2 regions of the Planococcus dechangensis genome follow, and region 2 is predicted to be linked to the other one. Evidence: predicted binding sites of a transcription regulator. Region 2 holds the regulator's gene; the other holds the start of a gene.
The links. Region 2 encodes NrdR, which represses ribonucleotide reductase genes. Its sites were predicted from a motif close to AACACNATATATNGTGTT; they were not measured.
Positions count from the first base shown of each region.

Region 1 (4,432 bases), on a different contig from region 2:
CGCCGGATTTGAAACGGTCACGGTCAAGTCGAACGAGCACGGGCTTGTCGACCTTGAAGACCTGAAGCGCGTTGTCGGCGAGGATACCGCAGCGCTCATGCTGACCAACCCGAACACATTAGGCTTGTTCGAGGAGGATATTTTGGAGATGGCCGCGATTATCCATGGCGTCGGCGGCAAGCTTTATTATGACGGCGCGAACTTGAACGCCGTCATGTCAAAAGCACGCCCGGGCGATATGGGCTTTGATGTGGTGCATTTGAACTTGCACAAAACATTTACTGGCCCCCATGGCGGAGGCGGCCCAGGATCAGGACCTGTCGGCGTAAGCGCTGATCTGATCCCTTATTTGCCGAAGCCGTTGCTTATCAAAAAAGGTGACGTCTATACATTTGATTACGATCGTCCGGATTCCATCGGTCGCGTCAAGCCGTTTTATGGAAACTTCGGGATCAATGTCCGTGCGTATACGTATATCCGCACGATGGGACCAGACGGCTTGAAGAAAGTAACCGAGTACGCTGTACTGAACGCCAATTACATGATGCGCAGATTGCAGCCTCATTTCGACTTGCCATACGACCGCCATTGCAAGCATGAGTTCGTGCTCAGTGGGCGCCGCCAGAAGAAACTCGGCGTGCGGACACTTGATATGGCAAAGCGCCTGCTTGACTTCGGTTACCATCCGCCGACAATCTATTTCCCGCTCAACGTTGAAGAGGGAATGATGATCGAGCCGACGGAAACCGAGTCAAAAGAAACGCTCGATGACTTTATCGACGCGATGATACAAATTGCGCGCGAAGTCGAAGAAAACCCAGAAATCGTCCAAAATGCGCCACATACGACGGTCATCAATCGTTTAGACGAAACGAAAGCGGCACGCAAGCCGATTCTCCGTTACCAGAAGCCAAACGAAACCGAATAAAGAGCAACGAACAAAACAGCGGGTTTTCTCATTCCGCTGTTTGTTCGACGTGCCACTGAACTTCATAGCGGCAAGACATAAAAAAATCCCCGGGAGCTTTTGCTCACGGGGATTTTTTATTATTTGGATTTGACTTTGCCTGTCCATTTTTTAAAGCCGCCTTGCAATTGGAACAATTGATCATAGCCTTTTTTCTTCAGGAACACAGCAGCTCGTCCGCTGCGGGCTCCGTTTTGGTCATATAAATAGACCGGCTTGTCGATGCGGATTTCCTTATAGCGCTGGCGCATTTGCGTTTGAGGAATATTGCGGGCCCCTAAAATATGGCCGGCCGCGAAGTCCTTCGGCTCCCGGACATCGATCAGCTGGGCTTTTCGATAGCCTTGGATAAATTCTTCCTGGTTCAAATCGGTGACCGCTTTGCGAATGCGGAAAAAAGAGATGACCGCAAAAATAAGGATGGCGATGACGACACCTAATGTGATATACAAAAATTCCACTGTTGTTGCCCCTTTCTATACTTAATTCATTATAAGAGATAAGGCGCAGGATATTCAATGACTATGTTGAAGGAATCGCGTTAAAACAGAGACAATTCTGTGAAGAGCAGCCAATTGCGCTGCAAGTCACGATTTAACAAAGGGTTATTGGTCGCCCTGTTTTGTCAAGTGATGCGAAAAAGAAAAAAATAATTTTTATACAGTTTTATGCGAACGTACGTGTCTTTTGTCTCATTTTTATTTCGACAAATATTGAAAAGCCTTGCCATTGCTCGTTTAATCGACTTTGTAAAATTTCCATCAGAAAAATGTTATTGCGAGCGAGTTTCAATATATAGTATTATGGGAAATGTATTAATACTATATATAGTGTTTACTCCATATATTATAAAGGAGGATTTGTCAAATGGTATCCGCCACACAATCCGATTACACATTGAATATCCAATCCCTGAACAAAGACATCGAGGCTTTTCCGCAAGTCCACGCTGTCACGAAAGAAATGAAGAAAACGCATAAAGGCGTTTCCCGTTTGGTCATGATCGACCGTTACTCCTTCAAGGACACGAGCAAGGAAACATTGAAAGCAGGCGATTTTGTTGTCCTAACAGTAAAGGAAGACCCGAAATTCCCGGCGCGCGGCCTTGGCTATATCGTGTCGATCGACCGCGAAGCGAATAAAGCGCGCGTCTGGATCGAGGAAGATTACCGCAGTGCGATCGATAATTCCGATGAAGCCGATAAAGGCATCGTCACCCGCCCGATCGATGTCATCGAAAAACCGCTCGAAGTGTTTTACGAACAAATCGCCAAGCGCAACGCAACAGGCTTGTCGGCAGTCGAAAAAACACCGGAAAAACAAAGCGAATGGTTCACGAAATTTTATGAGCAGCTCGTCGGCTTGAATTTTGTTCCCGCAGGACGCGTTCTTTACGGAGCAGGAGCCGATACTGATGTCACGTATTTCAACTGCTACGTCATGCCGTTCGTTGCCGATTCTCGTGAAGGCATCTCAGACCACCGCAAGCAAGTAATGGAAATCATGAGCCGGGGCGGCGGCGTCGGTACAAACGGATCGACATTGCGTCCGCGCAATACGCTTGCGAGAGGCGTCAACGGCAAATCTTCCGGCTCGGTTTCCTGGCTGGATGATATCGCTAAGCTGACTCACCTTGTCGAACAGGGCGGATCGCGCCGTGGTGCACAGATGATCATGCTGGCTGATTGGCATCCGGATATCGCGGAATTCATCATTTCGAAGATGCAGAACCCGCGCATCCTCCGCTATTTGATTGAAAACAGCGAAGACGAAACCATTAAGACACTTGCTCACGACAAATTGAAGTTCAAACCATTGACCGAACAGGAACAAGCGATGTATCAAGGCTTGCTTAATTACCGGGCAATTCCGGGCATGGGCGGCTTTAACGAAAAAATCATGCGTGATGCCGAAACAAAATTGCGCGACGGCGGTACGTACACTGTCCATAACGAAGAGTTCTTGACCGGTGCCAATATTTCGATCACTTTGACGAGCGACTTTATGACAGCTGTTGAAAACGACGAGGACTTTGACTTGCGCTTCCCGGCAGTCGAAAGCTATTCAAAAGAGGAAATGGCAAACTACAACGAACAATGGCATAAAATCGGCGATGTCCGTGAATGGGAACGCCTTGGCCATAAAGTACGCACATACCGCACAATCAAGGCGCGTGAACTATGGAATTTGATCAATGTTTGCGCAACCTACTCTGCAGAACCGGGTATTTTCTTCATCGATAATGCCAATGAAAAAACCAACGCTGCTGCATACGGACAAAAAGTTGTCGCTACCAATCCTTGCGGCGAACAGCCGCTGGCACCTTATTCCGTCTGCAACTTGGCAGCGGTCAACTTGGCGCGTTTTGCAGACCCGAAAACAAAACAGGTCGATTTCGAAGCATTGAAGGAAACGGTACGCGTCGGTGTCCGCATGCAGGACAACGTCATCGATGCCACTCCTTATTTCCTCGAAGAAAACCGAGTCCAAGCACTTGGCGAACGCCGCGTAGGGCTTGGCGTCATGGGGCTGGCCGATTTACTTATCTATACAGATCGTGAATACGGTTCGCCTGAAGGCAACGAACTAGTCGATGAGATCTTTAAGACAATTGCAGTCGCGGCATACGAAGCTTCAACCGAACTCGCTGAAGAGCGCGGCAGCTTCCCATTCCTCATCGGCAAAACAGAAGAAGAAACGCAAAAATTGCGCCGTGCTTTCACGGAAACTGGCTTTATGCAAGACATGCCGGAAGAAATCCGCGAAGCAGTATTGGCTAAAGGCATTCGCAACTCACACCTATTGACGGTGGCGCCGACTGGTTCTACCGGCACTATGGTAGGCGTCTCGACAGGGCTTGAGCCATATTATTCCTTTACTTACTACCGCAGTGGACGTCTCGGGAAATTCATCGAAGTAAAAGCGGACATTGTCCGTGAATACTTGAAGAACAACCCGGATGCGGACGAAGACAATTTACCGAAAGCGTTTGTCACATCGATGGACCTCGCACCTGAAGCTCACGCTGACGTCCAGTGCATTATCCAGCGTTGGATCGACTCGTCGATCTCCAAAACCGTCAATGCACCGAAAGGCTATACAGTCGAGCAAGTCGAAGGCGTTTATGAGCGCTTGTACAAAGGCGGCGCGAAAGGCGGAACGGTTTATGTCGACGGCAGCCGTGATTCGCAAGTGCTGACCCTGAAAGCGGAAGAAAATACTTTCGAAGAAGAACATACCGAAGAAGATACAGGCAAACGCCCGATTGTTTTAATCGATACAATCCAGGATTTGCGGTCGACCAACGTGTCGATCGGTTCTGAAGTGGGCGACACTTGTCCGGTGTGCCGTAAAGGCACCGTAGAAGAAATGGGCGGCTGCAATACTTGCACCAACTGTTCAGCCCAATTGAAATGCGGACTATAATATAAGCAGCGGAAGCCGAAAAACGGCTTCCGCTTTTTT
Region 1 covers NZ_JBHSGL010000005.1:195,648-200,079, forward strand. Annotated here, with positions in the region: gene gcvPB (aminomethyl-transferring glycine dehydrogenase subunit GcvPB) at 1-928, shown strand, start outside; gene ACFO5U_RS04015 (rhodanese-like domain-containing protein) at 1,048-1,428, opposite strand; gene ACFO5U_RS04020 (vitamin B12-dependent ribonucleotide reductase) at 1,835-4,393, shown strand.
Region 1: a site for NrdR is predicted at 1,785-1,802, ahead of ACFO5U_RS04020 (vitamin B12-dependent ribonucleotide reductase). Genes of this name have one in related genera too.

Region 2 (4,432 bases):
TCCAGGAAAAAATGAAGACATCACGATCGTCATGGGCGTCAATGATGACAAATTGGACGTCGAAAAACACGACATCATCTCTAATGCCAGCTGCACGACAAATTGCCTGGCGCCTGTCGCGAAAGTGTTGAATGATGCATTCGGAATCGAAAATGGTTTAATGACAACAGTCCATGCTTATACGAACGACCAAAAGAATTTGGACAACCCGCATAAGGATTTGCGCCGTGCGCGTGCTTGTGCGCAGTCGATCATCCCGACCTCCACGGGCGCTGCGAAGGCTTTGTCTTTGGTGCTTCCGGAACTAGAAGGAAAATTGCATGGCTTGGCGCTTCGCGTGCCGACGCCTAACGTTTCGCTTGTCGATCTTGTCGTGGACGTGCAGCAAGACGTGACAGTAGAAGAGGTGAACCGTGCGTTCGCTGATGCTTCTGAAGGCACGCTTGCTGGAATTTTAGATATAACAATGGAGCCGCTCGTGTCGATCGACTTTAATACGAATCCGAAATCAGCAATCGTTGACGGCTTGACGACAATTGTCATGGGCGACCGCAAAGTCAAAGTGCTCGCTTGGTACGACAATGAATGGGGCTACTCAGCACGCGTTGTCGACCTGCTGAAAAAAGTGGCGAATTCGATGGCTGTCGCTTCAAAATAAGCATACGAGATTCCGCTTTTCTTCCTATTGAAGAGCGGAATCTTTTTTTATGTTTCAATATAAAAAATTGCATGATACAGCATTTATTTATTGCAATTGGGAAACATTCATCATATACTATGAATCGTAGCTAAAAACGGCTACCACTTCTCAATTCTATTTATTCGTAGAGCAAGGAATTAGGAGCGTATATTATTATTCTTATGACTGCTTAAAGGGTTAGGACCTCTCTGGACTAACTTTCCCCCGTGGTAGTCAACTTTGAATATTTTGCGCAAAACCAAAATGTTATCAAAGGGGGAAACGAACCATGGAAACTATGGGACGTCACGTAATCGCAGAACTTTGGCAGTGTGATTTTGACAAATTGAACGATATGGATTATATCGAAAAGACTTTTGTTGATGCAGCACTCAAATCAGGTGCGGAGATCCGCGAAGTCGCTTTTCATAAATTTGCACCACAGGGTGTTAGCGGCGTAGTGATCATTTCAGAATCACATTTGACCATTCACAGCTTCCCAGAGCACGGGTACGCAAGTGTAGACGTATACACTTGTGGAGATCTCGATCCAACGATTGCGGCCGATTACATCGCACAAGCTTTGGATTCAAAGCAAAGCGAAGTAACAGAAGTACCGCGTGGCATGGGTCCGGTTGCAGCCGGAATGACTAAAGTGTCACTAACTGTATAATCACTACTAATAAGGCGAAACACAAGCAGAGGAGAAAATCCTCTGCTTTTTTTAATGTTCACGGAAGAATTTTGTTATACTGTTACTACTAGATAGAGAATTTTTGGGGAGATGTCTACCATGAAATGTCCAGCCTGCCAGCATAACGGCACCCGCGTAGTGGATTCGCGGCCAATAGATGAAATGAAATCGATCCGCAGACGACGCGAATGCGAAGCTTGCGGCTATCGTTTTACCACTTTTGAAAAAGTAGAAGAAATGCCGTTGATTGTCGTGAAAAAAGATGGCTCGCGTGAAGAGTTCAGCCGGGAGAAAGTGTTGCGCGGCTTAATCCGTGCTTGTGAAAAACGACCGGTGTCATTGGATGTTCTGGAAAATGTCGTTTTTGATATCGAAAAAGAATTGCGCCGGAGCGGCAACCCGGAAGTGAAGTCTGAAGAAGTCGGGGAACTGGTCATGAACCGTTTAGCCGACATTGATGAAGTCGCCTATGTCCGGTTTGCCTCGGTCTACCGACAGTTTAAAGACATCACCGTGTTTATTGATGAACTGAAAGAACTGCTCGATCGGGATCCCCGGAAAAAAGATAGCAAATAAGGCGGTGACTACATGACTTTATATAAAGAAATCCAACCCGCCGACTTGTATCGTGTGCGCATGCCTTATCCATTTTCCAATTACGATCGCCAATTGCTGACGTTATTGTATCAGCCGATGGTCGGTTCAGCGGCAGTCTCTTTATATTTGACACTATGGGCGGAAGGTGAGGCACGCGGGGAGGATTCGACCCATTACACTTTGATGAATACGCTCGGGACACCGATCAAGGCGATATTCGAATCACGCATACAGCTCGAAGCGATCGGCTTATTGAAAACATATCGGAATGACGGGGAAAACCGTTCATTCATTTATGAGCTATGCCCGCCCCTTGATCCGAAAACCTTTTTTGCAGATCCGCTCTTGTCGATGTTCCTATTCAGCAAAATCGGGGAGACCGCCTACCGTCGCGTGCGAGACCGCTTCCTTGTCCAGACACCTATAGCCTCAAACTACAAAGAAGTATCAAGAACGTTTACTGATATTTTCCAGCCAGTCCATGCCAAAAATGGCTATCCGGCAGATGAAAAAGAGCTGGAGTCACGTACTAGCGGCGATTATCAGATGGACGATGACTTTGATTTTGCGCTATTGCGGCAGGGATTGTCTGAACAGCTTGTGCCGAAGCGTGTGCTGACGGCCTCGATCCGCAAATGGATTGGCAAGCTGGCTTTCTTGTACGGATTCGGCCCGCTCGAGATGCAAAAAGTCATATTGCTCGCAATTGAAGATGATTACAAGCTTGATGCAGAAGCATTGCGGCGGGCAGCTTCTGATTATTATAAGATGACCGTGACGACGACAGCTCCGAAACTCGAACAAATCAAGCAAGTAGAGCCGTCTGTTGACAAGCAGGATTCGCAACAACAACCGGCTACAAAAGAAGATGAGCTGGTCGCATATTTAGAGTCGGCTTCACCGATCCAAGTGCTGAGAGACATTGCGGGCGGCAAAGAACCACTTCCTGCCGATGTCCAGCTAGCCAATCAATTGGTTACACAGCACGGCATGGAACCGGCAGTCGTTAATGTACTGTTGCAATATGTGCTGCTGCGGACAGATATGAAACTGACGAAAGCCTATGTCGAAAAAATCGCCTCGCACTGGCTGCGCAAAAATGTCACGACAGCGAAGCAGGCAATGGACTTTGCAAGAATCGAACATGGTCAGTATATGAAGTGGAAAAACGAAGCGGGTTCTGCACCAAAAAAATCAGCATCGTCCGCACGCAAACCGATCCGTGAAGAAAAACTTCCGGAATGGTTCCTTAAAAAAGATGAAGTGGAAGAGCCGGTGCAAGGCATACCGAGCGAAAAGCTGGAGCAGGAAAAGCAAAAACTGCTTGCGAAACTTGCGCTGAAGAAAAGAAAGGGTGATTAAATGGAACCGATTCGTGAAACGATGAAGCGAGTGGTCAATGCGCCCTCTTTTTCCGAGCGCTATAACGAGATGAAAAAAGAAGTGTTGGAGCATCCAGGAGTTGTTAAATTCCTGAAAGAAAATGACGAGGAAATCGATGAAACGACAGTGGATAAAGGGCTCGGCAAGCTTTATGAATATATCGACCAATCGCATGACTGTAATAAATGCCCTGATCTCGGGGGATGCATCAATCATTTGAAAGGCTTCGAACCGAATTTGGTGCTTGAGCGCGGCAATATCGGCATCTCTTACACGAAATGCCGCTTGAAAACAGCGTATGACAACAAACGCCACGCCTCTTCACTAATCCACAGCATGTACATGCCGAAGGAAGTGATGGCGGCGAGAATTGAAAACTTTGAACTGGATGACCGCCGGCTGCCGGCTTTCCGTGCTGTCGACGACTTTTTGGAAAAAGCGTCCGGCCCGGACTCGCTCCCTGAAAAAGGCTTATACCTATATGGCAAATTCGGGACCGGAAAATCTTATTTGCTCAGTGCGGTCGCGAATGAGTTGGCGGAGATCAACGTCAAAACAGTCCTCGTCTTCGTGCCGGAATTCATGCGTGAAATGAAACAGGCGATCGGCGACCATACACTGCAGGAAAAAATTGAATACGTCAAAAAAGCCGATGTGCTCATGCTCGATGATATCGGTGCGGAAGCGATGTCGAGCTGGACTCGCGACGAAGTGCTCGGTACGATTTTGCATTATCGGATGGCTGAAAAATTGCCGACCTTCATGAGCTCGAACTTCAGTTATTCGGAACTCGCGCATCATTTGACGTATTCCCAGCGCGGTGAAAAAGAAGACTTGAAAGCAGCGCGCATTATGGAGCGCATCGAAGCATTGACCGTTCCGGTGAAACTTGAGGGCGAAAACCGCCGCAAATAGCACCGGAAACTATTGCCTTTTGTTTTTTTTCGTCGTATAGTAAGAACCATCAATAATGATTTACATGCATTGACAAGGACATGAGCCTTTATGCGCGGCATACAGAGAGGGAAGACACGGCTGAGAGCTTCCCGGCACGCCATTTCGGTTTACCCCCTTCGAGC
Region 2 covers NZ_JBHSGL010000016.1:109,467-113,898, forward strand. Annotated here, with positions in the region: gene ACFO5U_RS16885 (glyceraldehyde-3-phosphate dehydrogenase) at 1-658, shown strand, start outside; gene speD (adenosylmethionine decarboxylase) at 969-1,352, shown strand; gene nrdR (transcriptional regulator NrdR) at 1,473-1,949, shown strand; gene ACFO5U_RS16900 (replication initiation and membrane attachment family protein) at 1,962-3,332, shown strand; gene dnaI (primosomal protein DnaI) at 3,333-4,268, shown strand.